2 regions of the Cutibacterium equinum genome follow, and region 2 is predicted to be linked to the other one. Evidence: predicted binding sites of a transcription regulator. Region 2 holds the regulator's gene; the other holds the start of a gene.

Region 1 (15,663 bases), 450 kb from region 2:
TTGTGCTAACATTCTTCACGTTGAGTCAGTTCTCAACCGCTCGAGGAACCTCGAGTCAGCACACGGTCGTGCCGAGCACGGCCGTAAGGTCATGTCTCGGCACCCGAGAGGGAGTTAAGACACCACCTATGTCTGTCAGCTACGTTAACTCTGGAATCATTCCGCGCACCCCCACCGGCATGCGGTCGATCATGCGCAGCCAGGCAGCCAGCCTGCTTCGCGTTGTTCCGGCAGCACTGGTTCTCTTCGCCCTGGCCATCGCGGGCATCATCAGTGACGCCCCATTCCTCACCATCATCTCTGGTCTCGTGACCGTCGCCTTGACGATCGTACTGAGCATGGTGCATCTCTTCGGCAACGCCTGAGCACATTCAGCTCGTCGTCATCATGATCACGTGGTGCGGACGGCGACACAACATCGACAACGGACTCACGAGGGATTCCAGCTCGGCTGGAATCCCTCGTGATCCTTTAAACTCATCGGACCACCGCCCGGTCACCTAGCACGGGCTGCTTCAGAAGAACCTACGTTGTGCGGCAACGTGTTCGGTGTACTCGGCATAGGCTTTCTGCGTCGACTCCAAGCGCGACTGCGACGTGACCGGTACGTCCCACCATCCCGATGCAGGCGGATTAGGACCATACAGGTCAGTCTCGATGTGGATCATCGTGGCTCGATCAGACGCCTCCGCTTCGCGGTAGGCCTCCTTGAACTCCTCGATGGTGTGAACCTCCAGGACGTCAATTCCCCACGACCGGGCATTGGCAGCAATATCAAGGGGCAGCAAGGTGTCGTCTCCCATCACATGCCCCTGACCGTCATCATGCTGGCGGAATTTCGTCCCGAACCGTTGGGATCCGTGAGACTCCGAGAGCGCCCCGATGGAGGCAAACCCGTAGTTCTGAAGCAACACGATGATGACCTTCGCGCCCTCCTGGACAATCGTTGCCAACTCCATTGGCAGCATCTGATAGGTCCCATCACCGACGATCGCAACGACCTCAGAATCTGGCAATGCCATCTTCACGCCCAGTGATGCCGGGATTTCGTAGCCCATGCATGAGAACGCGTACTCGACGTGGTATTGCACGGGAGTGCTCGCACGCCACAAGCATTGCAAGTCACCAGGCATCGACCCAGCAGCATTGACGACCACATCATCGTCGCCCATGAGCTCGTTGAGCGCCCCGAACACCTCGGTCTGTGCCGGGAGCGGACCGTGGCCCAGGTGGTAGCAACGGTCGGTCACCTCTGCCCAAGCCTTGGCCTGTGTACTGGCGTAGTCACTCCATTCCTGAGGAACGCGATAGCCGTCAAGAGCCTCTGACAACTCCGTGAGCGCCTCACGCGCATCGGCCACCACCATCTGCGCACCTTGCTTGGCAGCATCGAAGGATCCCACATTGACGTTGACGAATGTCACGTCTGGATTCTTGAAAGCCGTCTGCGAGGCGGTTGTGAAATCGGAGTACCGAGTGCCGATGCCGATGATGACGTCAGCGCGAGCCGCCAGCGCATTTGCTGAATCGGAGCCAGTTGCACCAACACCACCGACGGCACAGGGATGATCCCAATTGATGGCACCCTTGCCGGCCTGAGTGTCAGCAACTGGGATACCGGTAGCAGATGCGAGGTCCCGCAATTGCTGGCTGGCTTCTGAGTAGATCGTGCCCCCGCCGGAGATGATGAGTGGACGACGCGCGGCGCGGATGGCCTCCGCTGCACGCGCCAGGGCACCGTGATCGGGTCGACGGCGGTCAACATGCCACACCTTCTTGGCAAAGAATGACACTGGCCAGTCGTAAACCTCCGTCTGCACGTCCTCTGGCAGACAGACGACGGCAGCGCCGGTGTCCACGGGGTCGGTGAGAACGCGCATCGCACGAGGTAGCGAAACCATGAGCTGTTCTGGACGATTCACCCGATCCCAGAACTTTGAGACGGCGCGGAAGGCGTCATTACACGACACATCGGGGTTTGTCGGGTCTTCCAGCTGTTGGAGGACGGGGTCCGGCGCCCGATTGGCGAAAATATCGGACGGGAAGAGCAACACCGGGACCCGGTTCGTGGTGGCCAGGGCCGCGCCAGTAACCATGTTCAGTGAGCCCGGGCCGACAGACGCCGTGGCAGCCAGCGCCTGCAACCGGTTGGTGGCTCGTGCATACGCGGCACAGGCATGGACCATACCCTGCTCGTTCCGGCCCATCCAATATTCGAGGCGACCTTCCTCATCGTCAGGAGCTACCTCGTTCTGCAACAGCGCCTGGCCCAGACCGGTGACATTGCCATGGCCGAAAATCCCGAAGATTCCAGGAATGAAGCGACGCTCAACCCCGTCTCTCTCGGTGTACTGATGGGTCAGATAGCGTACGATGGCCTGCCCGACGCTGAGCCTCACAGTCTGCTCAGTCATGATCACTCCTTTGAGTCGTCCACTGCCAACGGCAGACGGGGGTCGATGTCTTGGTCTTGCCATGTCTGGCGAATCCAGCCGTAGTGCGGATCGTCAACCGATTTCCACTCAGCGGCACCGGGCCCTGCCATGACGTTGAGGTAGTAGAGGTCATACCCGGGAGCGGCTGCACACGGACCGTGCCAACCGTGCGGGACCAGCGCCACATCTCCACTGGCCACCATCTCCGCGACATGGATCGGCCGATCCGCAGTTCCGTAGGTCCCATGGAAAGCCATGCCTGGACCGTGCTCGTCACCACGAATCTCGAAGTAGTAAATCTCCTCGAGCTCATGCTCGGACTCTGATTCCTCGTCGTGCTTGTGCGGCGGGTACGACGACCAGTTGCCGCCGGGGGTGAGAACTTCGCATGCCAGTAGTCGGGAGGTGTGCAAGGGGTTGGCAATCGCGTAGTTCACGACCTGACGGGAGCAGTTTCCCGCTCCGCGCAGTTCGACACGCACCTCCTCCGATGGACAATATCGGGGCTCGAGGTCTTCACTGGCAAGGGCGTTCGGTAGGGCTACCCGTCCGCCGCTGACGGCAGTGACAGTAATCACGCTACGGCGAGGCACGAAGGCATAGTCGGTGACTTGGCCCCAAATGGTGGCGCGTCCAGCGAGGTCAGCTCGAAATCCCTCGCTCTGCACAGTGAATGATCCCTCCAACGGCAGGACGAGGTACTCATGACCCTCTGTGTCGAACTCAAGGGTCTCGCCTTTCGCCAGTGTGGCAATAGTCAGGCCGGAGTATGTCCAGCCAGCCCGCCCAGGGTCGACGACGACGTCGCGACAGCCTGAAGCAGTGCTTCCAGCTCGAAGAACCAATTCCGTCATGCTTGTGCTCCCAACAATTGAACAGCGTTGTCAATGGCAGCTGCCACGTCTGAGTCCGGTGGATAGAGGACGGACCGCCCCAAGACGAGCCCGCGAACGTTTCGTGGACCAAGAGCCCTGGCCCAGCGACGCCGAGTCTCGTCAGGGTCTGCACTCACCTCTCCTCCCAGGAGGAGAATGGGCAACGAGGTCGCTCGTGCCACCCGTTCCATATCGTCAACCGCAGGCAATTTAAGCCAGGTCCACGAGGTGTCGGCTCCCAGAGCTGAGGCCATGGCCACCGATTTGACGACCGCGTCGGCGGACAGGTCATTGACAACTCTGCCATCACCAGCGCGATGCGAGATGAACGGTTCCACCATGGCAATCCGTCGTGCCCTGGCCAAAGACGTGACAACCTCGGCGCAGGCCTGCGTCGTGGTGGCCGTTCCAGGATCGGACAAGTCAAACCTCAACAGCATCTTGCCGCCAGCCAGATCCTCGTCGAGAATTCCTTGCAGGTCATAGCCCGTCATCCGGTCATCGAGTTCGAAGGATGCGCCCGCGAACCCTCCTCTGTTCATCGAACCAAACACGACCTTGCCATCCAGAGCACCGAGATTGGCGAGGTCAGCAACCATGTCTGCAGTTCCCAGGAACCCATTGACCCCGGGCCGCCCCAGTGCGGTCACACAGCGCTCGAGGAGTTGTTCCCGGTCAGCCATGGCATCGTCGCGTCCTCCGGCTGCGAGTGCCCCGCGGGCGGGATGATCGGCCGCGACGACCATGAGGGGTTCAGCGCGACGCCACGTCGCTGGACGGCGTTGCCTGACGCAGTCGGCGAACCTCACCGGATCGGTGAGTCGCCGGTCCAGCAATGTGTCGATGAGCGGTGTGTTCGTCATGGTATGCGCTCCTCTTTGACAGCAACGTCTGGATGCTTCGCCATCATCGCGAACAGTTCAGGCTCTGACGGCATCGCGGTGGAGCATTCCAACCGTGTCGCAACGAGGGCGCCTGCTGCGGAGGCCGCCTGAATCGTCTCAGCAAGGCTCCATCCCTCGAGGAGTCCGTGGCAGAGGCTGCCGCCGAACGAGTCCCCGGCTCCGAGGCCATTGGTGACATTGATGGGAGTGGGAGCGACTTCGACACGTTCCTCACGAGTCCTGGCCAACGTACCTTTGGGCCCCTGCTTCACAACGGCAAGCTCGACTCCCGCATCAAGTAGCGCAAGGGCGGCTCTGTCGGGGTCCGTCTCACCAACGGCCACCTCACACTCCTCGCGGTTTCCGATCGCCACCGTCACGTGAGGCAATACCGCTGAGATGGCCTCGCGTGCCTTCTCAACAGAGCCCCAGAACATCGGCCGGTAATCGAGATCGAGAACGGTATACTCAGCCCTGCTGCGCACTTCGAGAGCTCGACGATGTGCATCGTATGAGGGTTGTTGACACAGGCCAGTCACCGACAGCCACAGTATCTTGGCGTTCCTCACGGCATCTTCTGGTACGTCATCGGGGGTGATCTTCAGGTCTGGAGCCGTGGGATACCGGTAAAAGTACAGCGGGAAATCATCAGGGGGAAAGATCTCGCAAAATGTCACCGGAGTGGGCAACTCGGAGTTGACGAGCACATAGTCGTCGTACACACCCAGTCTGGCCATCTCACGACGGCAGAACCGCCCGAAGGGATCGTCACCGACTGCGGTGACAACTGCGGCAGAGTGCCGGAGCCTGGCAGCGGCAACGGCCACATTGGTGGGGCTGCCACCAAGAAACTTCCCGAATGACGTGACGTCTTCCAACCCCACGCCATATTGCAGCGGATAGATGTCTACACCGATTCGTCCCAACGTGAGTACATCAAGGTCACGACGGCGGTTGGAAACCATGACAACTCCACTTCATCGAGGATGCTTGACCCTTCGAATGCTACCAACCGGGAAGAATTTGTCAATACAATTGACGAGGCTGTCAGTTGCCAGCCACGAGAGACGCACCCGCAACCCGCGCTCGCCTCGAGGCAACCCACTCCATCAGCCCACCCGCCGCACTGGCCACCAAATAGACTGTGCGTCAGTAATCGCACACAGACGAGGAACGGCAGTGGACAACGACCCCTACATCGCTGACATCACCATCGACCGGTCGCGCCCAGAACCGCTCCACACCCAAATCGCCGAGCCACTGGCACAGCTCATCGAATCCGGAGAGCTTGCGCCCGGCACACGCATCGAGGACGAGATCTCGATGGCGGCACGTCTGCATGTGTCGCGTCCCACCGCGCGTCGCGCCTTCGAGACCCTCACCCAGCGTGGACTCGTCATCCGTCGACGCGGAGTTGGCACCCAGGTAACGCCTACCCGGGTACATCGTTCCATGAACCTCACAAGCCTGTACGACGATTTGCAGGCATCTGGACAGCGGCCACGCACCAGCGTGCTCGACTGGAAAGTGGAGGTAGCCCCGCCAGCTGTCGCCGCCGCCCTTGGTCTGCCCGCCAACTCCGAAGTAGCTCATTTCCGCCGACTACGGATGTCCCAAGACGAACCACTGGCGATCCTGACGAACTGGGTGCCGCTAGACCTCGCACCCAGTGCAGAGGAGCTCACGACCACTGGCTTCTATGACTACTTGCGCAGTAGGGACATCATCATCGCGGTCGGCCATCAGCGATTCAGCGCACGCCTGGCCCTCCCCGACGAAGCACGTCTACTCAATGAACCGCCCGGCGCCGCCCTACTCACGATGCAACGCACAGCATGCGACGAGTCCAACCGTGTCATCGAGTTCGGACAGCACGTATACCGCGCCTCCATCTACGCCTACGAAAACACGGTGTACGCCTGACTCCACGGCGAGCGTATTTGACAGGACAAATAGTGAGGTGTTGGCTAGAGGTCATACCGGCGACGACGCTGCGCCGGTAAAGACCTCGCACAGGAGTTGTCATGAACATCGAGTACACCCCAGGTCCACTCCTCGACGCTTGCCGCACGACCCCGACGGCGCTGTGGAACGACTCGGCCGATCTGGACGAACTTCGTCAGTCCATCGCGTTCGGCGGTGTTGGTGCCACATGCAACCCGGTCATCGGTTACACGACGATCAAGAAACACCCAGACATCTGGGAAGACCGCATTCGCGCTATCGCCGAGAGCAATCCCACGTGGGGAGAATCCCAGATCGGGTGGCAGGCCATCAAAGACATGTCGGTTGAGGCAGCAAAGCTTCTTGAACCGATCTTCGTCGAGCACAAGGGCCGAAACGGCCGCCTCTCCATCCAAACCGATCCGCGACTGCACCGCGATGCCAAGGCTCTGGCAGACCAAGCTGAGGAGTTCAGCAACCTGGCCCCAAACATCATCGTAAAGATTCCCTGCACCTCAGTGGGCATCGAGGCCATCGAGGAGGCCACCTACCGCGGCGTTTCGGTCAACGTGACGGTGTCCTTCACCGTGGCCCAGGCAGTAAGGTCCGCCGAAGCCATCGAACGAGGGCTCCAGCGTCGTGTAGCCGAGGGCAAACCCATTGACGAAATGGGACCCGTGGTGACGATCATGGCCGGTCGCCTTGACGACTGGCTCAAGATCGTGGCCGAGCGTGACAGGCTGTTCATCGATCCTGGTCACTTGGAGTGGGCCGGCATCGCCGCAATCAAGCGCGCTTACCACATCTTCGTCGAGCGCGGCTTCCACTCCCGAGTGCTGTGCGCAGCCTTCCGGAACGTCCTCCAGTGGTCGGAACTCATTGGTGGTGACCTCGTAGTCTCACCGCCATTCAAGTGGCAGAAACGCATCAACGACTCCGGCTACCAGACCGTCCCACGCATGGACGAACCCGTCGCCGCAGAGCACCTCACTGCCCTCAAGGCAATCCCGGAGTTCATGCGCGCCTACGATCCGGATGGATTGACCATCCAGGAATTCGACAGTTTCGGAGCCACTCGCAAAACTCTGCGCCAGTTCCTCCAGGCCGATGCCGATCTCGACGCATTGGTGCGTGACATCGTCACCCCAGCCATCTGATCCCCTCGAAATTGCCTGATCGACATGTGACCCGACCGTGGCGTTTGCTGCGGTCGGGTCTTGCGGATGCATGGCCCCACGCCGGCTCGTGGTGACGATTGGCGCCAGTACTCCTGGGCAAGGAGTTTGTCACTCCTCTAGATCACATACATCGGCACCGGTGACATCACCAGCCTGGTCTGACGAGAACACCAGTTTCCGTCTCCACCGTCCATCTCGTACGCGAGTCATCACCGTCCCGCCGAATGGTCCGCGCGTATCACCCCTCCAGATACCAATTCACGAACATCAACACGATGGGGCGGCTCCAAAACGGAGCCGCCCCATCGTGGATCAGATGAGCTGGATCACATCATTCCGCCCATGCCACCCATGCCGTCCATGTCGCCGCCGCCAGCAGGAGCCTTGACAGGCTCGGGCTTGTCAGCGATGACAGCCTCGGTGGTGAGGAACAAAGCCGCAATGGAGGCTGCGTTCTGCAGGGCAGAACGAGTCACCTTGGCCGGATCGATGATGCCGGCGTCGACCATGTCGACGTACTCGCCCGTGGCAGCGTTGAGGCCCTGTCCTGCAGGCAGACCAGCGACCTTCTCAGCCACGACTCCACCCTCAAGACCCGCGTTGACAGCGATCTGCTTGAGCGGGGCGGAGCAAGCAGCCAGAACGATCTGTGCGCCGGTGAGCTCGTCGCCCTCCAGCCCCTCGATCGTGGCGGCCTTGGAAGCCTGGATGGGGGCGACACCACCACCGGGGATGATGCCCTCCTCGACAGCTGCCTTGGCGTTGCGCACGGCGTCCTCGATGCGGTGCTTGCGCTCCTTGAGCTCGACCTCGGTGGCAGCACCCACCTTGATGACGGCGACGCCGCCGGCGAGCTTGGCGAGGCGCTCCTGCAGCTTCTCGCGGTCGTAGTCGGAGTCGGAGTTCTCGATCTCCTTGCGGATCTGGCTCACGCGTCCGGCGATCTGCTCGGAGTCCCCGGCACCGTCGACGATGGTGGCCTCGTCCTTGGTGACGACAACCTGGCGGGCGTGGCCCAGCAGGTCGAGGGTGACGGCGTCGAGGGACAGACCGACCTCCTCGGAGATGACCTGGCCGCCGGTGAGGATGGCGATGTCGTTGAGCATGGCCTTACGACGGTCACCGAAGCCCGGGGCCTTGACGGCGACGGACTTGAAGGTGCCACGGATCTTGTTGACGATGAGGCCAGCCAGGGCCTCTCCCTCAACGTCCTCGGCAATGACGAAGAGCGGCTTGCCGGACTGCATGACCTTCTCGAGGACCGGCAGGAGGTCCTTCAGCGAGGAGATCTTGGAGTTGACGATGAGGATGTAGGGATCCTCGAGGACAGCCTCCATGCGCTCGGTGTCAGTGACGAAGTAGGGCGAGATGTAGCCCTTGTCGAAGCGCATGCCCTCGGTGAGCTCAAGCTCCAGGCCGAAGGTGTTGGACTCCTCGACAGTGATGACGCCTTCCTTGCCGACCTTGTCCATGGCCTCGGCGATGATCTCACCGACGGTGGGATCGGCAGCCGAGATGGAGGCGGTGGAGGCGATCTGGTCCTTGGTCTCGATGTCGATGGCCATCTCGGACAGACGAGCGCTGATGGCCTCGACGGCGGTCTCGATGCCCTTCTTCAGGCCCATCGGGTTGGCGCCAGCAGTGACATTGCGCAGGCCCTCACGGACCATGGCCTGGGCCAGGACGGTGGCCGTGGTGGTTCCGTCGCCAGCGACGTCGTCAGTCTTCTTGGCGACCTCCTTGACGAGCTCAGCGCCGATCTTCTCGTAGGGATCGTCGAGCTCGATCTCCTTGGCGATGGAGACACCGTCATTGGTGATCGTCGGGGCGCCCCAGGACTTCTCCAGGACGACGTTGCGGCCCTTGGGGCCGAGAGTGACCTTGACCGCGTCGGCGAGGGTGTTCATACCCGCCTCAAGACCGCGGCGGGCCTCGATGTTGAATTCGATGAGCTTTGCCATGTTTGGGGGATTCCTCCGCTCCGGTGGGCTTGGCAGCCCGTGGACGTCAGATGGTGTGGCGGGAGCGACCCCGCGTTGTGTTTCCCCGTGATGCCCGCGACGGACGATCTGGTGATCTCATCACCGGGACAACCACTCGCACCGGCGCTCGCAACACCGATTCGGGCGGTAGCACTCTCGCTTGCCGAGTGCCAATGACATGTTTAGCACTCGCACCCCGCGAGTGCAAAGGGTTGATGAACAGAAAGTGGCTGATTGCGCTGCCCCAGGGTTGGCGTCAGGCAGGTTGCGCCGCGTTGCTGCTCGACGATCGCGCGCCGGACCCTAAACTGGAATCGTGTCAGATTCCTCCACTCCCGACGACGTGGCGTTCAACGAACTCAGTGCATCGGATCGCGCGATCCTGGACCTCGAGGAATCTTGGCAGGCCGGGAATCCAAGCCTTGACAAGGAGACCGTCATACGCGAGAAGCTCGGCATGTCGTCCCCCCGCTACCACTTGCGACTCAACGAACTCATCGACGATGAGTCGGCCGCACGTTATGCGCCGTCCCTGGTCGGACGGCTGCAACGAGTCCGCAGTCAGCAGCGCCGGTCTCGCAGCGCACAGTTGCTCGGATGACACACGCGGCGTCGTCAACGATGCGACACCATTGACGAGAGGCACACTATGAAACGCCTGACCGGTACGGTCCGGACGTACTCCTGGGGCTCCTATGACGCGATCCCCGACATCTTGGGGCAAGAACCCGACGGCGAACCCTGGGCCGAATACTGGCTTGGGGCCCACGACTCCTCGCCATCAACCCTTGACGGCACTCCTCTCAACGACTACCTCGACGCTCACCCCGACGAGCTGGGTCAACGCAGTCGTGACGTCTTCGGCACGAAGCTGCCCTTCCTCCTCAAGATCCTCGCGGCTCGCCACCCCCTGAGCCTCCAGGCCCATCCTGACGCCCACATGGCCAGGAGTGGGTTCATCCGCGAGAACGAGGCTGGTATTGACGTCAACGACCCCCAGCGCACCTTCGTCGATGACTGGCCCAAGCCCGAAATCCTGGTCGCCATGAGTGACTTCGAAGGACTGTGTGGATTCCGGGACCCGCACGAGACCCGTCAACTCTTCGATGGTCTCGACGTTCGTACCCCGATCGACCCCGTGTTGGGATCCCTGACGGAGCGTTCCGGTCCGGCGGCTCTGGCTGAGACCTTCCTCGACTGCCTCGCCGGCGACGACATGCGTCGTCAGATCGTCGTCGAAGTGGTGTCAGGGGCCGTCAACCATGTTGGCGAGGACACCGCACTGGGTGAGTTCGCGCGCACTGCCGTGGAGCTTGACGAGTATTTCCCCGGAGATCCATCAATCCTTGCCGCACTCATACTCAACCGCGTCCACCTCAAGCCCGGGCAAGCGCTGGCCGTTCCTCCCGGCCTCATGCATTCCTACTTGTCAGGGACCGGAATCGAGATCATGGCCGATTCCAACAACGTCGTGCGCGGCGGGCTCACTGACAAACACATTGACGTCGACTCTCTGATCGAGATTGTCGACTTCCAGACCCAGGAACCGCGCATCATGACTGCCGAGGACGTCGACCCCGGTCTGCGGGTCTTCCCCAGCAGCCATGACCAGTTCCGGCTGTGGGAACTCGACCTCGACGCCACCCGCCCCACCATCCTGCCGGCCAGTGACTTGGCGCGTATCCTGCTCATCACCGGTGGCTATGCGGTGTGCTCAAGTTCGCAGGGCACTGAGGAAATCGTGCATGGCCAGGCTGTCTGGATCCCCGCTGGAGAGCAAGTGCAAGTCGATGGGGACTGCGACGGATTCCTCGCCGCTGCTGGGCTGTGATACTGACTCACGCAATGACTCCCCGTGTGGAAATCAGGCGGTTGAGAGAGGATGGACCCATGGCACACAAGATGAACGTCGAGAGTTTCAACCTGGACCACACCAAGGTGGCGGCACCGTTCGTGCGCGTGGCGGACGTCAAGCACCTTCCTGCCGGCGACACCCTCACCAAGTACGACGTGAGGTTCTGCCAGCCCAACAAGGATCATCTGGAGATGCCTGCGGTCCACTCCATCGAGCACTCCTTCGCCGAGTGCGTGCGTAACCATTCGGAGTCCGTCATCGACTTCGGGCCGATGGGATGCCAGACCGGGTTCTACCTCATCATGGTCGGCGAACCGGACGTCCCGGCCATCTGCGAGCTCGTCGAGACGACCCTGCGCGACATCCTCGAGCTCGACGCCACCCCCGCCGCCAACGAGGTGCAGTGCGGATGGGGAGCCAACCATTCCATCAAGGCTGCCCAAGACGCCGCCCGCACAATGCTGGACCGCCGCGATGAATGGGAGCAGGTGATGGCCTGAGAGACAGGTGGAGCCTCTGACAGGATTCGAACCCGCGACCATCGCTTTACAAGAGCGGCGCTCTACCAACTGAGCTACAGAGGCCTGCCGCCTCCTGGCGACGTGGGACATTGTGGCACATGTCGTCAGGATGGCCTAGCTGGCTTCGGATGCCGTCGGTGTCGTCAGGACAACACCTCGGACAGGTAGCGACGGGCCCCGACCATAGACGGACCGTACCAGGCCAGCCTCTGACCGTCGACGAGACGGACGTCGAGGTCGGGGAAAGCCGACACATCGTCGATCCCGAATTGGTAGGGCTCGTCAGGCAGAATGACGCGGTCCGGGCGGGCCGAGATGAGATCGTCCAGGTCGACGTGAGGGTAGCGCGACTCCCCCGGCAGGCTGACCAACGTCACCCCGACCTTCCTCAACACATCGGCAATATAGGTGTCTTGTCCTACGCAGATCCACGGGTCCCGCCACACTGCGACGATGGCGGTTCGGCTCTCGCCACTCCACGGCTCCTCCCATTCCGCCGCGGCGTCACACAGCCATTCCGGTTTCTCGACGCAAAACCCTTCGCTGAAGAGCCTCGTCAGGCTGGTGAGAGCCTCGGAAACCGTGTCGATCCGCGTCACCCACACAGGGACCCCTGCCTCGCGTAACAAGGCGACGTCGTATTCGCGGTTCTCCTCCTGATTGGCGACGACGAGGTCAGGGCGTAGGTCGACGATAGCCGCGCGATGTGGATTCTTCGTGCCCCTGACCCGGGCCACCTCATGCCCCACGACCTGTTCCAGATTGGCCGGACGGATGCAGTAATCAGTACACCCCACGAGGACGTCCGGACATGTCATCGCGATGGCCTCGGTAATCGAGGGCACCAAGCTCACGACTCGCCGCACCGGCCCACTCACCGGCACCTGGGCACCAAGATCGTCAATCATGACACCGCCGCCACAATCAGCGCCGTCAAAACCCAGAACGTCATCTGCGTCACCTCATTGATACTTCCGAAGGTGTCACCGGTCATGCCGGACAAGCGTCGCACGAGATGATGAATCCATCCCCGCGCAGTGAGCAGGCTCGCCGCGGCGCAACCGAAAACCACCAGGCACCACACCCAGCCTCCAGCGACCCATCCGGCCAAGGCGCACACGCACCCCAGCGCGGTCAGATTGATCGAGGCTGATGTGGGAGTCGTCACCCCGGCGACGAGGGATCCGAATCCTCCCGGGCGCGCGCAGGGCACCCCGGCCATCGTCGCGAAAAGAATGGCGGCTCGTCCCATGGCCGGGCCTAGAGCAACCAGCACCGCCACGCGCCACCATGCTCCCGAACCGGTCGTCCCGGCCAGGCTCACCACAGCGGCAGCATCAACGAGCAGCACCAGAAGGATGCTGATAACGCCCATCGGTCCGATATCAGACCTCTTCATGATCTCAAGGGCCTTGTCCGGCGCTGCACGCGACCCCAGACCGTCGGCAGTATCGGCAACCCCGTCGAGATGGAACCCTCCGGTCGCTCCTGCCAGCCAGCACAGCGCAAGCACCCCAGCCAGCCACGACCCGGCACCCAGCCCGAGCACGAGAGCCACGATCCCGCCGGCCACCACTCCCAGGCACAGACCCAACCACGGGAAAGCCGTGATGGCTCGACGAGCCAGCCGACGGTCGATGTCGGTCAGGTACGGCCCCGGCAAGATCGTGAAGAGGGACAGGGCCTCGACTATCCCGCGCAGCGGACCCAGTTTGCTCAGGTCAGGATGTGGCTGTTCGCTCATGCCCACCTCTTCGGGATGCCGGCCACGCACATCCACACCTCGTCACAGGCATCCGCGACAGCGGCATTGAGTCGCCCCAACTCGTCTCGGAAGAGCCGTCCGGCCGCGGTGTCGGGCACGACCCCCATCCCTACCTCATTCGAGACGAAGGTGACGTCGCGACGAGTCCGGCGGATGGCGTCGGTCAGGTCGTCGACGCGGTTTCTCACGGACGTCTGCCAGGTCTGGTCGCCAGGATCGGCACTCCAGGCCCCCACCTCGTCGAGAATCCGGGTGATCCACACCCCGAGGCAGTCCACCAGCACCGGGGAGTCGTCGTCGGCCAGCAACACTGCAGCGATATCTGTGGTTTCGACGGTCTGCCAGGTCGCCGGTCGCCGGGATTGGTGCAGGCGAATCCGCTCCTCCCACTCGGCGTCGTCGGGGTTGCGCTGGGAGGTCGCGACATAGGTGGCACGGGAGTCGCGAGGCAGTCTCGACTCAGCGAAGGTCGACTTCCCCGACCTCGCACCCCCCAGAACGAGCGCCCGGCAAGGAACCTTTCCTTCGCTGGCGTCTTCTTCGGTGGCATCTACGTCGATGGCGTCGGGAATGTCCGTCTCCCCGGTCACCTTGATGTCGGTGACGTCAGCGTCCTCGAAAGTGGCCATCTCATTGAGGATGTGGGCGCTGGCCTGCACGATCGGCAGAGCCAGGATGGCTCCCGACCCCTCCCCCAACCTCATACCGAGGTCCAACAAGGCGGGCAGGTCCAAAGCGGAGGTCGACGCCGCGATTCCCGGCTCGGCACCGGCGTGACTCATGATGATGAAGTCGCGGGTTTGCGGGCAGATTGCGGTGGCCGTCAGAGCGGCAGAACAAGCGATCACGCCGTCAATGAGCACGGGGATGCGTGAGGAGGCCGCGGCAAGGATGAAACCAGCCATGGCCGCATGCTCGAAACCTCCCACCTTCGCCAACGCCTCGACCGGGCGGTCAGCCTCCGGGCGGTTGACCTGGATGGCACGGGAGACCACACCGATCTTGTGCTGATGCCGACGATCGTCCGACCCAGCACCCCTTCCCGTCACCTCAGCAGGAGGACGCCGCGTGAAGACGCTGATGAGGGCCGCCGCCGGCGTCGTATTGGCAATCCCCATCTCGCCAGTGACGAGGATGTCTGCTCCCTGCTCGACAGCTTCCAAACCGGTCTCGATACCAACTTCGAGGGCCCGGAGGGCCTCGTCAAGACTCATCGCCGGGCCTTGGGAGATGTCGTCCGTGCCTCGGCGCACACACCGCTGACGAATGGGCGCGTCAACCTCATGGCGGGCACCGACGTCAGTAATCCACAGCTGGGCACCCAGGTTCCTCGACATCACGCTGATCGCCGCCCCGCCAGCCGCCATGTTGACCATCTGCTGGGTGGTGATCTCCTGGGGATCAGGGGAGACCCCCTGAGCCCACACCCCGTGGTCACCAGCGAACAGCCCGACAACCGGGTGGCTCGGAACCGGGACCGGAACCTGTCCATACATCCCCGCCAGACGGATGGACAGATCCTCCAACAACCCCAGCGAACCCTCCGGCTTGGTGAGCACCTGCTGACGAGCCCGAGCAGATTCACGTGCTGTGGCGTCAGCTCCTCGAATGCCGCGTACCGTGCGGGAGAGCAGACTCTCAGCGGACAGGGATTCAGGCAGGCAGACCATCATGCTCCATCGTCGGGGACGCCGCCGCGTCCCTCCAGGTCTGTGTCCTCGCAGCCTGGACGCCACGCACGCGCGTCACAGTCGTCCTACCCCGGTCGAGGCAGGTGTACGCGGTTCTGGTCTGACTTCGCCTCGACGGCGTCACAGTGGCGGGACCGTCCCGGATTCTCACCGGTGTTCCACCGCGATCACTGATCATTGTCCCACAGGCTGGTTTGATGGAGTCATGGACGTCCTCATTCTTGGCGGCACGACGAAGGCCCGGCAGCTGGCCACTCGACTGGTCGACGACGGGGTTGACCTGTGCACCTCCCTGGCGGGACGCACCAAATCCCCACGGCCGGTTCCCGGTCCGACGAGACTGGGCGGGTTCGGGGGGATCGAGGGACTCAAGGACTTCCTCACGGCCCACGAGGTCAAGGTCATGGTGGACGCCTCCCATCCCTTCGCCGCGACCATGCACGGCCACGCCGCCCAAGCCTGCCGCGATCTCAATGTGCCGCTGGCCCGGTTGGCCCCGCCCAGCTGGCGCACCCAGCCCGAGGCAGCGACCT
Region 2 (15,663 bases):
GTCGGTGTTCCCATCGAGCCGCGCACCACCTGGCCATCGGGGATGGACACCTTGGGAGTTGGTCTCAAGGGCCGTATCGGCACCGAGGAGATGGCCGAGGAGGGCCGCGTCATCGCCAGGCTCTCCGACCTGGGTTGGGGAGGGCCGCTGCGAGACCTGCTGCGCAACGATGCCAACGGCGTTCCCATCGACGCCGAGATCACCCCGGCACTGGCCAAGGCCTGCCTCAAGGTCCTGGCCGAATGGGATTGGGGACATCGCCCGGCCGCCGTGGTCCGAGTGCCATCGGTCACCCGGCCTCGCCTCATCGACTCCCTGGCCTCGGGGCTGGCCCGAGTCGGTCAGCTCCAAGACCTTGGCTGGCTCGATCTGGAACACAACGCCCCACGCCTCGATTCATCGACGAATTCGGCTTACCGCCTTCGAGATGTGCACGACCGTTTCAACGTCGGACCGCAACTCATGTCACGGCTGTCCCACCTCGGCGGTGCCCCAGTACTTCTCGTCGATGACGTCATCTCGAGTCGATGGACGATGGCTGTCGCCGCACGGGTGTTGAGACGAGCTGGGTCAGGCCCCGTCCTGCCGCTGGCCCTCGCGCTGACCCACTGAGACCCGGCACTTCCCCGCCAACCACTCGTCCGCGTGCGCCACTATCCCTGAGCGAGACCACGAAAAAGTAGTGGATTCGTCACCTAAACGCGAACGTGGCACCTTCGCGAGCCTTGATAGGGCACGATGGAAGTAGCACCTAGTACCTAGGAGGATTCATGTCTCTTGCCAAGTTCATCGCCCGTTCCGCTCTGTCCGCCATCTTCATCAAGGGAGGCCTCGGCCAGGTCACGAGCGCCGATTACCTTTCCGGAGCTGTCGACGGACTCTTCGGGAAGATGCCCGAGGCAGTTCGCTCCCAGATCCCCGATGTTGATCCCAGCCTGCTGGTCAAGGTCAACGGCGGCACCATGGTGACCGCAGGATCCATGCTGGCCCTTGGCATCAAGCCGCGTCTGGCCGCCACCATCCTGGCCGCCCAGCTCGTCCCCGTCACTCTTGCCGGACACCCCTTCTGGGAGAAGGACGGCGATGAGAAGGCCGGCGAGCAGATCCAGTTCTTCAAGAACATCAGCCTCATCGGTGGCCTGCTCGCCGTTGCTCTGGGTGGTGCCACCAAGAAGTGAGCCAGTGAACTGCCGTCACGCGACGGCAATCCCCCTCCACACCGATGGGGCCGGACGGAAACCCGTCCGGCCCCATCGCCATATCAGGTATGGCCATGTCAGGTATGGAACAGCGCGGAAGGTCACCCGGCGTGGTCGGCCATGGCCCGAAGTTGGGTCAGCCCAACCACGCCGGCCGTCGAGGTCCGCAACACTGCGTCACAGATGGTCACCGGATGAGCGCCGGCAGCCACGAAGGCCTCAACTTCCTGGTCGGTGATGCCACCTTCAGGCCCGACGATGAACATCACCTCACCAGACTCCGGCAGGTTCTGACGCACCAGGGGTTCGGTGGCTGACTCGTGGAACACATAGGCCGCGGCTGCGCCACGAATCCTGTCCACCACATCCTCGGTCTGAGCCAGCGCAACCGGGGGAACAAGGAATCTGCGCGACTGTTTGGTGGCCTCACGAGCAGCCGCCTGCCACTTGGCCACGCCCTTGGCCTGCTTGTCGCCCTTCCAGCGCACGATGCTGCGATCGGCCTGCCATGCCAGGATCTCGTGAACGCCCATCTCGGTGAGAGTCGCCACGGCAAGCTCGGCGCGGTCAGACTTCGGCAGGGCCTGGACACCAACCCAGCGATGAGCGGTGACGGGGGCTTCGAGCACCTCGACCACCTCGACTCTCACCGATCCCTTCGTCACCTCGATGGCAGGTCCGCGCACTGCATGGCCCTGGCCATCGGTGACGAGAACGGACTCCCCCACCCGAATACGGCGTACCGAACTGGCGTGGTGGCCTTCCGCCCCGGTGATGTCGACCACTGTTCCGGGCGTGGCTCCAGCAACCTCACCGAGGAAGCAGGGGTCACTCATCCGCCGAACGCTTCCTTGATGCGAGAAAACATGCCGCGTGCCCCGGACTTCTCCACGAACGCCGACGCATCGGTCTCCCCCCGAGCCTCGGCCAGCTGACGCAACAACTCCTTCTGGTGGGAATCGAGCTTGGTCGGAGTCTGCACGATGACAGTGACACCCAGGTCACCCCGGCCACCACGGCGCAGTCGCGGCACGCCACGATCGGGGATGACGATGCGATCGCCCGACTGGGTTCCCGATGGCACCTCGACGGTGACCGACTTCTCGGAGTCCGCGAAGTCCTCGCGATCGGCTTCCAAGGTGTGAACCGGCACCTTGCTCCCCAGCGCAGCCGCCGTCATCGGGATCGTCACGATCATCTCGAGGTTGTCTCCCTCTCGGGTGAACACCTCGTGCGGGCTGACCGTCATCTCGATGTAGAGGTCGCCGGCCGGGCCACCACCGGGGCCCACCTCTCCCTGGGAATCCAGGTGGATCCGGTTGCCGTCAGCAACTCCGGCAGGGATCTTGACGTTGATGGTGCGGGTGGTGCGCACCCGCCCCTCACCGGAGCACTCCTGGCACGGATCGGGGATCACCGTGCCGTAGCCACGACAGGTCGGGCAGGGCTGGCTCGTGCGAATGTCACCAAGGAGGGACCGCTGCACCGTGATGACCTCGCCGCGCCCTTCACAGGTGTGGCAGGTCACCGGCTCCGAGCCGGACTGTGCTCCCTTACCTTGACACTTCGGACACACCACCGCGGTGTCGACGTCCAGCGGTTTGGTGACGCCGAACACCGCCTCAGCCAAGCTCAGGCGCATCCGCACCAAGGCGTCCTGGCCGCGTCGGGTCCGGGAGCGGGGCCCACGTCCGCCACCACCAAAGGAGGTTCCGCCACCGAACATGGCGTCCACGAGGTTGGTGAAGTCGAATCCGGCAGTGCTGAATCCGCCCTCGCCGAATCCACCCATGCGGGCGTTCGGGTCTCCGCCACGGTCGAAGACGGCGCGCTTCTGCGGGTCCTGGAGCACCTCATAGGCTTCCTGGACCTTCTTGAACTCGTCCTCCGATCCCGGCCCAGCGACATCGGGGTGAAGTTTCATGGCCTTGCGGCGATAAGCCTTCTTGATGTCGTCGGAACTGGCATCCCGGGAAACGCCGAGAATCTCGTAATAGTCGTTGCTCAAGGATCATCCTTCTGCCAGGAACCGGCCCACATAACAGGCCACGGCTCGCACGGCTGCCATGGTTGAGGGGTAGTCCATTCGGGTGGGTCCGACGACACCGAGGCTTGACAGGGCATCGTCAGGACCGTATGTGCTTGCCACCAATGAGGTGGACTGGAAGGGCACGTCAGTGTTCTCGGCACCAATACGCACCGTGACCTCGCCGGCTTCCCCGGCGGTGACCTCGCCGAGCAGTCGCATGAGGACGACCTGCTCCTCGAGGGCTTCCAGGACCGGACGCACCATCGTCTCCCACTGTGCACCGAACGCGGTGAGATTGGGAACTCCGGCGACGACCACACGGGCGGACGGATCGACGGCGAGGATTTCCAGGACAGTCGCGACGACCGAGGTTGCGTGCTGGCTCTCGGCTGGTCCGAACTCGTCGAACTCGTCAAGAAGCCGATTGAGGGAGTCAGCGGCCTGTGCAACCGTCAGGCCGACGAGGGCCTCGTTGAGCCTGGTGCGAAGCCCAGCAAGATTCTGCTCGTCGTGGCCGGGAAGCTCCACGATCCGCTGCTCCACCGACCCCGACGACATGATGACGACGATGAGGACGCGGTCGGTCGACAGGCTCACCAGTTCGAGGTGACGGATCGTGGCCGTCGTCGCCACCGGGTATTGCATGATCGCCACCTGGTGGGTGATCTGGGCGAGAAGTCGCACCGTGCGGCGCACGATGTCATCAAGGTCGACGGCCCCGCTCATGAAGGCATGGATGGCTCGACGCTCTGGCCCAGACAGCGGCTTGACGGTGGCGATTCGGTCAACGAAGAGGCGATACCCCTTGTCAGTCGGGATACGACCGGCGCTGGTGTGAGGGTGGGTGATGTAGCCTTCCTCCTCCAGCACAGCCATGTCATTACGCACTGTTGCCGGGGACACCCCCAGGCCGTGACGTTCCACCAGGGCTTTGGAGCCCACCGGCTCCTTGCTGGAGACATAGTCGGTGACGATGGCCTTGAGCACGTCGAGCTTGCGGTCGTCGAGCACAATCCCTCCTCACGCGACCTCATCGGGTACAAGCCTCACTTTGGCACTCTCAGGTGCCGAGTGCCACTTTATCGCGTTCGTCTGGAATCCTTCTGCTTCTCTCGCTGGCAGCGCATTTCCCCAGACGTGCCACACTGGTGGCCATGTCGACCAATCCCCAGAATCCCGAGTGGACCGCTCTGACGGCCAGAGTGTGGACGACGACGATCGAACCGGAAACCGTCACCTGTGGATTGGTGGCCGGCGACGATCACGTTCTCCTCATCGACACTGGATCCTCTCCTGAGCAGGGGGCACGCCTGGCAATGTCGGCAGCAGCCATGCTGGGCCGCCCGGTCGATCGGGTCGTCGTCACCCACCACCACGATGACCACAGTGGCGGACTTGCAGGAATTGATGGGGCCCAGAGCTGGATGCACGAGGCTGCGGTGGCTCACTGCCCCGGCCTGCGTGTTGACCACCCCATCGCCCTGATGGCCTATGTCGATCTGGGTGGTCTCGGCGCCGAGGTCATTCACCCGGGCCCTGGACACACCGACGGGGACCTCGTCGTCATCATCCGCGAGGAGAAGGTGACCTTCGTCGGGGATCTGGTCGAGACCGCCGGGCCACCACAGTCCGACGAGACAACCGATGTGCGAGGCTGGCCGCGCGCCATTGACGCGGTCATCACGGGCACCGATGGCGTGGGCGTCTACGTGCCTGGCCACGGGCGCCCAGTCGATGCCGTCGCCGTCATGGAACAACGCGGCGACCTGGCCGAGAGAATCCCCGTCGAGATTCCCCTCACCCCGGTGGGCCAGCACATTCCTCCCCAGCTGGCCTGAGGCCGGCCGCCCCACACCGCTCAACCCAGCAGATCAGCGACCACCCGGTAAGCCTGCTCATCAGCCGCGACGACGAGCTTTCCCGCCATGCCGGCTGGCCCGTACTCGACCCCATCGGCGCTGCGGACGACCCCACCGAGCTCACGCACCATGAGGGCTCCAGCCAGGTGATCCCACGGATGGGAGTGTTGATACACGGTGACGTCGGTCTGTCCCAGGCAGATCAGCGGGTAGTCCACCGCGCAGCACCACTTCGACATCTGCCACTCGACCTGCGGTGAGGCGATCTTGTATGCCTCATGGGTCGTCGCGGCGCGAATCGGGACCTGGGAGCCTCCTCGTCTCACCGTCTCACCGTCACAGGTGACCCCTGCGCCACGCTCAGCACACCACATGTGGCCGTGCTGGGGCTGCCAGATCCAGGCCCTCACCGTTTCGCCATGATTGAGCTGGGCGAGCATCACCCCGTGGTCCTCCGATCCGCGCACGAAGTTTCTCGTGCCGTCGATGGGATCGATGACCCAGGCCAGGTCGGCGTCGGGAAGGGCGTCGAGAATGGTCGGGTCGGCGAAGGCGGCCTCCTCCCCGACGACAACCCCACCCGCATACGCGATCAACGCCGCACCCAGCTCCTCCTCAGCCTGACGATCGGCATCGGTGACGAAGTCACCGGGTTTCTTCTCGTGGATCTGGTGATCCTGCAAGGACCGGAACCGCGGATCGATGACCCTGGCTGCGACGTCGCGGATGAGATCGCCGACACTCTGAGCGTCAATGTTCATGCCATCTCCTCATCGTCGAGCTCATCGACGTGGTCACAGGTGACGAAATCGATGAGTTTCTCCATCTCGGTGTTGAATCGCGGATCCAGGTCGTGCCAGTCACGCACCCGGTGCAACATGGCCTGCCAGGCCTTGCCGACGTCGGCCTGTGTGGAGTGCGGCAGGCCGAGGCGTTTCAGGGTGCCGAGCTTGAAGTCCTCGTCCATGGGAACCTGCGGCCATTCCTTCCGGCCGATCCGCTCGGGTTTGATGGCCTGCCAGATGTCGATGAACCGGTGGCCGGTGATCATGACGTACTCGCCATATCCTCCGCGCCGAACCTCGTCTGCCACGCGGGATTCCTTGGTCCCGGCCACGAGATGGTCGACGAGCACTCCCAGGCGATGCCCTGGCCCCGGCCTGAACTCGGCGACGATCCCAACCAGATCGTCCATACCACCCATGTATTCCACGACGACCCCGACGTGGCGCAGGTCGTCACCCCAGATCTTCTCGACGAGTTCGGCGTCGTGGCGACCTTCGACGTAGATGCGGCTGGGAAGAGCGACCCTGGCAGGTTCGGCCGGCCCAGCAACCGATCCTGACGCCGTGTGCGTGATACTCGCACTGCCCTGACGCGAGGGAATGCGCAGAGTGACGGGTGTGCCGTCGACCCAGAACCCAGGACCGATAGGGAAGGACTTGCGTTTGCCCTTGCGATCCTCGAGCACAACCAGGCCGTTGTGCCACGCGACGACGGCCCCGACATATCCGCTCGAGGGATCCTCGACGACCATGTCGAGTTCCAACGGCATGTCTACGCTGCTTTTCATGTGAGAGGTGCGCCAGCCGCTTGCGAGCACATCGTGGGAGTACCGGTCGATCACGGTAGCCACTGTATTGCCACCCATGGCCATGACAACACGTCGTCGATCACCAGCCGAAAAATCCCCGGTAGGACCGCGACACGCTCACATCAACAGATCCGTGATGATCCGGTCGGCCACCATCCGACCCGACAGGTTGAGGACCAAGCAGTCATCCTCAAATGCCCCAAGCCCCTGCTCTGCGATCTGCTCAGCCCGGTGACGTTCCACCGGCGTCAACTGGGACAAGGCCAACCCGTCAGCCAGGCGCAGCCGCAACAGCACCGTTTCCTCGTGGCGCTGTTGGGCGTCAAGAACCTCATGGTCCTCGACGGGCAGCCGACCATCGGCCAACCGGCTGCGATACGTCGCCGGGTGCTTGACGTTCCACCACCGTGTCCCGTTGACGTGCGAATGGGCTCCCGGACCGATCCCCCACCAGTCGTGTCCCAGCCAGTACGCCATGTTGTGACGACACCGGTGGTCACGACCGTTGCGGGGCCGGCCCCAGTTCGACACCTCGTAGTTGACGTACCCCGCCTCGGTGAGGGTCTTCTCGGCGATGAGGTACTTGTCGGCCAGGTCGTCCTCGTCAGTCATCGGCACATCGCCACGCCGAATGCGTGCCGCCAGTCTGGTGCCCTCCTCGACGATGAGGGAATAGGCGGAGACGTGATCGGGCTCGGCCGTCAACGCCGCATCGAGGCTGCGTCGCCACGAGTCCAGATCCTCACCTGGAGTGCCGAAGATGAGGTCGAGACTGACGTCGTCAAATCCCACCCGGCGGGCCAGTTGCGCCATCTCCACCGCACGCCCGGGCCGGTGACGACGATCGAGGATCGTCAGGACGTGCTCGTCGGAGGACTGCATACCCATGGACAACCGGTTGATCCCCGCCTCGAGCAACCCGGACAGCACATCCTCGTCGAGGGTTTCCGGATTGGCCTCCGTGGTGATCTCGGCATCGTCGTTAATCCCCCACACCGTACGCACGTGGTCGACGAGCTCCCCCAGTTGATCGGCAGTGAGCATCGTCGGAGTCCCACCACCGAAGAAGATCGTGGACACCGCCGGACGCTGCCCCAACACCTGAGCAGCACGATCCATCTCGCGATGAGCGGCGGCCAGGTAACCGGAGACGGCATCATCCCCCATGGCCGAGAGGACATAGGTGTTGAAGTCGCAGTAGCCACACCGAGACGCGCAGAACGGCACGTGCACGTAGATACTCCATGGCCCGTCAGCGGGCTGGAGGGCTGGCAGGTGTCCGTCTGGGGGCGTCATGGTCCTCCTCAGTCCCAGGGGTTGAGATGTCGCTCTTGCATGATGCCATCTGGGGCGGGTGGGGCCGAGCCACCACACCTTCTGGCTATCCGAATGGCGAACACCAAGGGCGACGGGTGAAATTTCAACAGTTCGAGGTTTAAGCTGCCTTCATGAATGTCTCTCGCCGTCGTCTCCTCAGCGCCTCTGCCGGCCTGGCCACTGCCGCCGTCCTGACCGCGTGCGGGTCGAACACCGGTGGGGTATCCACCGGCTCGAAGTCCAGCTCCACGTCGGGTGGCTCCGGAAAGATCGTCCAGTGGTACCACGAGTACGGCGAGAAAGGTGTCCAGGAAGCCGTCAATCGCTACGCCAAGGATTACAAGGACGCCTCGGTCACCGTGAAATGGAACCCCGGCACCGACTACATGAAGCTGCTGGGCACCACCCTGCTGTCCGGATCGGGCGTCCCCGATGTCTTCGAGTCCGAGTACGGCGCCACCCTTGACATGATCCAGAAGGGCCAGGTCGTTAACCTCACCGACACCATCGGTGACGCCAAGTCCACGTTCTCCCAGCCGGTGCTGGATCGTATGACCCTCGACGGCAAGATCTACGCGATCCCCCAGGTCGTCGACATGCAGCTGCTCTACTACCGCAAGTCAGTACTGGAGAAGGCCAAGCTGTCGGCCCCGACCACCTTCGAGCAACTCGTCGAGGCTGCCAAGGCCGTCAAGACCAACGACATGGGCGGGTTCTTCGCCGGCAACGACGGTGGCGTCGGTGTGCTCGGCAACCTCCTCATCTGGGCCTCCGGCTTCGACCAGCTCAATGACGACCACACCGACGTCGCCTTCATGGAGCAACCCTTCTTCGACGCCGTGTCCGCCTACCGTGACTTCCACCAGTCCGGTGCTCTGCTGACCGCCGCATCGAAGGACTGGTTCGACCCCGCCCCCTTCGTCAACGGCGAGACCGCCATGCAGTGGGGTGGCCTGTGGTCCCTCCGCGACATCGCCAAGAAATGGCAGGACGACTTCGGCGTCATCGCATTCCCGGCCATCGGCGCATCCGGCAAGCAGGCCGTCCCCTTCGGTGCCTACGGCTCCTGTGTCGCTGCCAAGGGGACGAGCAACGACGTCGAGGCTGCCCGGAAGTTTGCCAAGTGGCTGTGGGTCGATCAGACTGACAAGCAGGTCGACTTCGCCAACTCCTTCGGAACGCACATCCCGTCCCAGCCTGACCTCACCGAGAAGTGCTCCCAGATCAACAGCGGCCCCGGCAAGGACGCCGCCAAGATGGTCGACAAGTATGGCAAGGCCCCGAGCCTGTTCTGGACCTCCAAGATTTCCGACGCCTACAGCGCCGCGCTGACGAACGTCGTCAAGAAGGGTGAAGACCCGAAATCGGCCTTTGCGGGAGTGCAGTCGACGGCCAAGGCTGAACTCAAGCGCGTCAACAAGTGAGTTCGTCGACACTCTCGAAGCCCCCGCCCCGCAGTTTCTGGCAGCGAGTTCGGGGGCGCCAGGGACGTAACCTCTGGTTTGCCCTGTTCGTTGCGCCGTTCCTGATCGGGCTGCTGATCTTCGTCTGCATCCCCATTATCTGGAGCGCCTACCTGTCGTTCTTCGATGCTCGGGCGACCCTGTCCCCCACGACGTTCGTCGGTTTCGCCAACTACCAGAACCTGTTGACCGACCCCTTGTTCCGCAAGTCGATGCTGGTTTTCATCGTCTTCGCGGTGTTCATCGTCCCTCTCACCTACGTGTGTTCCCTGGCCCTTGCGCTGGCACTCAACAACGTCGGCACCTTGCGGGCTTTCTTCCGCTCCTCCTTCTTCATCCCGACGGCCTGTTCCTATGTCGTCGCGGCGATGGTCTGGCGGCTCAGCTTCTTCAACGGAGCACGGTTCGGCCTGGTCAACTCCCTGCTGCGCAAGGTCGGTGGCAGCAACATCGACTGGCTGTCCGGGGTGGGCTACTGGTACTGGATCGCGCTGGTCTCACTGCGACTGTGGCTGCAGGTCGGCTACTACATGATCCTGCTCATCGCCGGTCTCAACCGCATTCCGACTGACACCTATGAAGCTGCTGCCATTGACGGCGCGGGCCGGTGGGCGACCCTGCGTCACGTCACCCTGCCGCAACTGCGCGCAGTCAGCGCTGCGGTCCTCATGCTGCTGCTCATCGGTGCTTTCCAGGCATTCGACGAGTTCTACAACCTGTTGTCCTCCTCGGGCACCTATCCGCCGTACGCGCGTCCCCCGCTGGTGCACCTGTACCTCATCAGCGTCGGTGGGGCCGATCAGGATCTTGGCATGGGCGGGGCCGGAACGGTCATCGTCACCGGCATCATCGTGCTGTTCGGCCTGGCCCAGAACTGGCTGGTGACCGGCCAGGAGCGTCGCGAGAAGAAGGCCATCACGCCGACCGCCCAGGATCGTCGCGAGGAGGTGTCCCATGGCTGAGGAACGTTCCCACATGGTCACGGGCCGCTCCGGGAGATTCCTGCACGGCCTCAAGATCGTCGTGCTGTTCATCTTGGCCCTGCTGTTCCTGCTGCCCTTCTACGTCATCTTCCGAAATGCCTTCACCAGCTCGGAAGCCTTCGTCGCCGCAGAATGGACGTGGCTGCCTGACAACCTCGACTTCTCGGTACTGCGGGATCTGTTCAGCGACACTGACCTCAACCTGCCCGCAGCGATGCTCCACTCGGCCATCCAGGCCGTCGGCCAGACGCTGCTGACGGTCCTCGTCAGTTTCATGGCTGGTTACGGGCTGGCGAGGTTCCCCAACAAGGCCGCGACAGTGGTGCTACGGCTGACGGTGCTCACCCTCATGGTGCCGACTGCCGTCACCTTCGTGCCGAGTTTCATCATGACGACCCGGTTCGGGTGGATCGATTCCTACCGAGGCCTCATCATCCCGATGATGTTCTCGGCCTTCGCAACCTACATGTTCCGACAGTCCCTGCTGGAGTTCCCCCACGAGCTGGAAGAGGCCGCGAATCTCGACGGAGCCAACCCGTGGACGACGATGTGGCGCATAGTCGTCCCCAATTCCAAGGGAATCATCGCGGCCGTGACGACGATCACCTTCATCGGTGCCTGGAACTCCTTCCTGTGGCCACTTCTGGTGGCCCGCGACAACACCATGACCATCCAGCTCACCTTGAGCCGATTCATGACGAGCCAGGGAGTCAATTACCCCAAGTTGTTCGCCGGAGCCTTGGTGGCGATCGTGCCGGTCGTCATCGTTTTCCTCGTCCTGCAGCGCTATCTGGTGCAGGGCTTGGAGACCTCTGGCATGGACTGAGACCTCCCACCTCGATCCGTGCCCCTCACACCCCGGCGCGTAACCAACGTCATGCACCGCAACACCTGGTATGGGTGCAGGCTTTGTCAAGAGGGCAGGACGAGGCGCCACCGGGCTGGATGTCTGGCGGCGCCTGCCTTGTGTTAACCCGAAGTGGTTGTGGTCAGGGGTTCCGCGTGTCTGTACCACGGCCATGTCAGTCTGATATTCGCGGGCTGGATACCGCAGGACGATGTTTTCGGCTCGCAACCTCACGCGCGTCTAGGATCGAGCATCGCCGACACGTTGGTGTCGGCTGCTCATGGTGTATCGCGGGTCGTTCCGGTCGCTACCTCACCCCGTGACCGGCCGGTCTTCGAGCCAAGTGTGTGAGCCTCGAGCCGGTTATTCCTCGAGGACAGCCAGCGACCAGCACCAACCCGCCAACTCGCGGGCGATCGCAGCATCGGCGACGTTGCTGGGCTTGCTACGCTTCGTGAACTGGTCCCAGCGGTAGTGGAGACGACGGTTGCCCAGGTCACCGCGGGCCCGGGCCGCTGGGGATGCGAGGTCCCAACGCTCACGCATCGTCGTGCCCGCCACGTAACGGTGCTGGTGGTGCCACACGGCCTCGACCAGCAGCCGGCGGCATGACCGTTACCGGTCTTCGTGATCGGCCCGGCGATCATGACTGCCCCGAGGAGTTCTCCGACGGGACCACACCGACGAACGAGCCAATCGAGTTGCCAGTGAACCTGGCCCAGTCGCCGATCTCGACCACCAGGCCAAACCCGGTCAGGGTCGAGATTGGCCGCAGGCAGCCAAGCCGGTGAACCGTGTCGGCCCACAGGCTGTTCTGGGCCATGACGGTGATGCGCTGGTCGAGACAATCGGCGCGCCGTGATCGTGATCACACTGTCATAGGCCTCATCGAACGCGGCCTGGACCAGCACAGAGTCGAACCGTTACCGCTGAAGCCAAGCATCATGCGCGTTACTCCAGGCCTACCCACCCGAGTAGACGACCCCATGACGCGCCAGGAGCTTCGAGCCTCGATGACAGGCTCGCATCAGGTCACTGCGGCAGTCTTCCCGAGCCCTGACGAGGCCGCGGGCAGCCTCGGTGAACTCGTCGGGGACAGTGACTGCAGTGAACCCATCCAGCCGCAACAGGGTCGACAGGTGTTCGGCGTCAATCGCATCAGTCTTCACCCTCGCCCCCGAAGGCCGCTGCAACTTGGACGGGGCCGCGACGACCGTCCGGATGCCGTACCACAGGAGAGTTCGAGCCAGCCCATAACCGGTCGGGCCAGCCTCCAAGATCACCGCAGCTAGCCCGGGCAAAGCCGTGACCCACGCCGTCACCTCCCCCCAGGATCGGGACACAGCCTGGCCTTGAAGACTCCTCCGGTCTGGACGTCCATCACATGCACCACCACGGACCGGGCATACACATCCAAACCAACACTCCTACGCTCGATAAACAACCAAGCCCCCACACATGACGGAAAGGCCAGAGGGGCCCACCCCGCCCGGCAACCCACGAATCGTCACGCGGCAAGACCCCAGCCCACCAGACCCTCACCCCCGAAACAGAGTCACCCATACCGTCTAGACGCGCTGCTCACGCTTACCGAAGGGCTTGTCGCGCCACTCGTAGTAGGCCGATGGGGCGATCTCGATGCCATGAACCCGCAGGATCTGGCAGATCGACTCGGCATCCCACCGCAACCCATCCGCCTCACGCCTGCCGGCGTGCTCGCGGATGAAGTCGACGATCACTGCCCCGGCCGGTAGAGCTCGGCCACCAAAGAAAGCCGACGCCGCCTTCAAGATCGCATTCGCCCTTCTCAGTTCCGCATTCTCACGCTTCAACCGTGCGGCCTCGGACGACTCCTCGCTGCTAACACTCCGACGCTGTCCTTGGTCGACCTCGTCCTGACGGCCCCCAGCGCCGCAGGGTCTCCGGGTCGAGACACCGACAAGTTGGGCGACCTTGACCACAGCCGGCCAGTCACCTTCGTACTCCGGGCGGGTCTCGTGATACATCCGCACCACCCGCGCCAACTCAGTCGGGTAGCGCTTGCTCGTGTTGCCCGATACGACTCCAACCTTCCCAAAGTTCGGAGTCGCCGGACATACCGGAGCGATTCAGTACCATGCCACCATGGACGTTCCCCACACGGAGCAGATGCCCTCCACCGAAAGACATCGAACCCTTTGTCTCCTTCTCGCAGGGCTGACAGGTTCTGGGAAGTCTACCTTCGCAAAGAGGGTGGCTTCAAAGGGCGGGATTCGCATCTCGGTCGACCAGCTGGTTTTTGACGAATTCGGACGTTACGGAGTTGACTACCCTGAGCCTCTATATCCCGAGTTTGAGCGTAGAGCTTTAGAGACTGCACGGAGACAGCTGCTCGATGAGATCGGCCGGGAAAAGCGCGTGGTCCTAGATCACGGACTGTGGACGGACGATGATCGTCTGGAGTGGGTACGCCTCGTTTCACGAGCGGGAGGAGTCCCTGTTCTGGTCAAATTTGAACCCCCTATCGACGTACTCCGCCAGCGTCTGGCAGCGAGAAATCGGGAGACTCATGCGGATGCCCTGCACGTCACCGAATCGGCTCTACAGGACTTCATCGCCCGCTACGAACCGGTCCCTACGGCGCTGAATCCAATCGACGGCCTAGAACCCTTCGAGTTGGTTATGCAGAAAGCCCTACTTCGACTTCGTGGCTGATGACTACGCAGGGGGAATCCCAATCTGGCGGAAAACGCCCTCATCACCACCGTCTGCGAAAGGCTTCGTCTGGTACCGGGGTGTCTTTACCTTCCTCGTCAAGCGACGAGGGGAACGGGTGATAATTCTGGTGTCGAGGCGGGGATCCAACCGGGCGACCGGTTCTTAATCATCGCGAACAGGATGATCTACCGTCGAGCTTTCCGGCAGGGCGGTTGTGAGGGCATGATCGGTGTCTGAGCGCAGGAGGATTCGGCTATCGGACGCTGCGCGGGCGTCAGTAAGGTCATCGCGAAAGCGTATCGGTTGCGGTTGCAGACAAGACACCATGGAGACGGCCCGTCTGCCGCAGGAAGCTGGCGACCGCTGCCTGCCTACGCTCGGGGGGAAACAGCCGGGAGCGGTGTCCGTCTCGTGTCCTCCGCTGAAGGCTCAATCCTCTGAGGCATGTCTGTTAGCGCGCCGCGCCCTCAAACGGAGTCGATCACGAAACTATCGTGGAGCGGCTACTATCGCGCCTGTGTCTGGCTCCCCTATCAACAGCCATGCTCCGCTCAACAGCCAGGCCCCGCAACTCCTCGCGTCTAGGCGTTGCGGTCCATGACGTTATAGACGCGGCCGGGGATGTGAGGGGGCAGGTCTCCCCGTCAGGATGAGTGGCGTCTAAGCCGTCATCCGAAGAAAGAAAGGACCCACACTAACTGTAAGAGGTCATGACGTTGGTTACGCGTTCGTGGACGCGTGTGGCTGGTGGCTGGTCTCGGCAGGCGGTGTGGGGTCGATGGTAGTTGTCGTGGATGTTCCAGACGGCGATGGCCCGGTTCCTCTCGGCTTCTGACCGGTAGGGCCGGGCATACAGGAGTTCCTCGGCCAGGATCCGGTGGCAGCGCTCAACCTTCCCGTTGTGGCGGGGGTGTAGGGCCGGATCCGCTGGTGACGGGTCCGGGTGGCGGCCAGCGCTGTGGCGAACACTGCTGAGCGGTAGGCGTTGCCATTGTCGGTGATCACCTTGAGGATGCGGGTGATGCCGTGGGCGGCGAACCAGACCCGGGCCCGGGCAAGGAACCCGACCGTGGTCTGGGTCTTTTCATCGGGCAGGGCCTCGGTGTAGGCCAAGCGGCTGAACCCGTCGATGGCGGTGTGCAGGAACGTGTAACCGATTCCCCGTGTGGGACCTGACGTGTCGGTGCCCCTGCCGTGGATGCGCCAGCCCCCGCTCTCGGGGATCGTGCCGACCTTTTTGACATCAATGTGGACCATGTGGCCTGGCAACCGGGCGGTGGTACGGCCAGGCTTGCGGGTAGAGGTGCCATCGACGTCGAGGAAGCGGCGCTGGTTTAGCCCGAGTTTCCGCAGCCAGCGGGTCACCGTGGAGACAGACAGCTGGTGGCCCTTGACCCCCAACTCCACACTGATCCGGGCGGCCGACCACGTGTGGTCACGACCCCAGGTATCGATCAGGTCGACTACCTCAGGGCTGGTCATGGTCGGGCTGGTGCGGGGACGGCTGGAACCATCGACCAGGCCGGCCTGCCCGAACCGGCGGTAGCGGTTCACCCATTTCGACAAGCACGCCCGTGACACGCCAGCCTCGGCTGCCACGTGGGCGATCAGACGATGGTGGCAGCGCTGGACCAGCCGGCGACGTGCTTCGAAGGTCAAGGCGGCATTACGGTGG

What was found. The regulator HrcA, encoded in region 2, represses chaperone genes, less so after heat shock. The targets are predictions, from matches to a motif close to TTGGCACTCGNNNNNNNCGAGTGCCAA.
Region 1: groL (chaperonin GroEL) is a predicted target of HrcA. The motif match lies at 9,446-9,472, and genes of this name have one in related genera.

What each region holds. Positions count from the first base shown of each region.
Region 1 is NZ_CP115668.1:431,489-447,151, reverse strand. It holds gene O6R08_RS02010 (hypothetical protein) at 129-365, shown strand; gene iolD (3D-(3,5/4)-trihydroxycyclohexane-1,2-dione acylhydrolase (decyclizing)) at 516-2,414, opposite strand; gene iolB (5-deoxy-glucuronate isomerase) at 2,417-3,289, opposite strand; gene O6R08_RS01995 (Cgl0159 family (beta/alpha)8-fold protein) at 3,286-4,173, opposite strand; gene iolC (5-dehydro-2-deoxygluconokinase) at 4,170-5,159, opposite strand; gene O6R08_RS01985 (GntR family transcriptional regulator) at 5,374-6,117, shown strand; gene O6R08_RS01980 (transaldolase family protein) at 6,219-7,295, shown strand; gene groL (chaperonin GroEL) at 7,643-9,277, opposite strand; gene O6R08_RS01970 (DUF3263 domain-containing protein) at 9,615-9,899, shown strand; gene manA (mannose-6-phosphate isomerase, class I) at 9,948-11,129, shown strand; gene O6R08_RS01960 (S-ribosylhomocysteine lyase) at 11,171-11,653, shown strand; tRNA gene O6R08_RS01955 (tRNA-Thr) at 11,662-11,737, opposite strand; gene O6R08_RS01950 (helical backbone metal receptor) at 11,818-12,582, opposite strand; gene O6R08_RS01945 (adenosylcobinamide-GDP ribazoletransferase) at 12,579-13,418, opposite strand; gene cobT (nicotinate-nucleotide--dimethylbenzimidazole phosphoribosyltransferase) at 13,415-15,112, opposite strand; adenosylcobalamin (AdoCbl) riboswitch at 15,192-15,309, opposite strand; gene O6R08_RS01935 (cobalt-precorrin-6A reductase) at 15,336-15,663, shown strand, end outside.
Region 2 is NZ_CP115668.1:883,963-899,625, reverse strand. It holds gene O6R08_RS04110 (RecQ family ATP-dependent DNA helicase) at 1-612, shown strand, start outside; gene O6R08_RS04105 (DoxX family protein) at 771-1,178, shown strand; gene O6R08_RS04100 (16S rRNA (uracil(1498)-N(3))-methyltransferase) at 1,301-2,035, opposite strand; gene dnaJ (molecular chaperone DnaJ) at 2,032-3,207, opposite strand; gene hrcA (heat-inducible transcriptional repressor HrcA) at 3,211-4,239, opposite strand; gene O6R08_RS04085 (MBL fold metallo-hydrolase) at 4,383-5,066, shown strand; gene O6R08_RS04080 (inositol monophosphatase family protein) at 5,087-5,848, opposite strand; gene O6R08_RS04075 (DUF3097 domain-containing protein) at 5,845-6,723, opposite strand; gene hemW (radical SAM family heme chaperone HemW) at 6,799-7,989, opposite strand; gene O6R08_RS04065 (ABC transporter substrate-binding protein) at 8,130-9,422, shown strand; gene O6R08_RS04060 (carbohydrate ABC transporter permease) at 9,419-10,423, shown strand; gene O6R08_RS04055 (carbohydrate ABC transporter permease) at 10,416-11,270, shown strand; gene O6R08_RS04050 (hypothetical protein) at 11,655-11,852, opposite strand; gene O6R08_RS04045 (transposase) at 11,935-12,114, opposite strand; gene O6R08_RS04040 (IS110 family transposase) at 12,254-12,634, opposite strand; gene O6R08_RS04035 (hypothetical protein) at 12,860-13,297, opposite strand; gene O6R08_RS04030 (AAA family ATPase) at 13,416-13,985, shown strand; partial or broken gene O6R08_RS04025 (IS481 family transposase) at 14,683-15,663, opposite strand, start outside.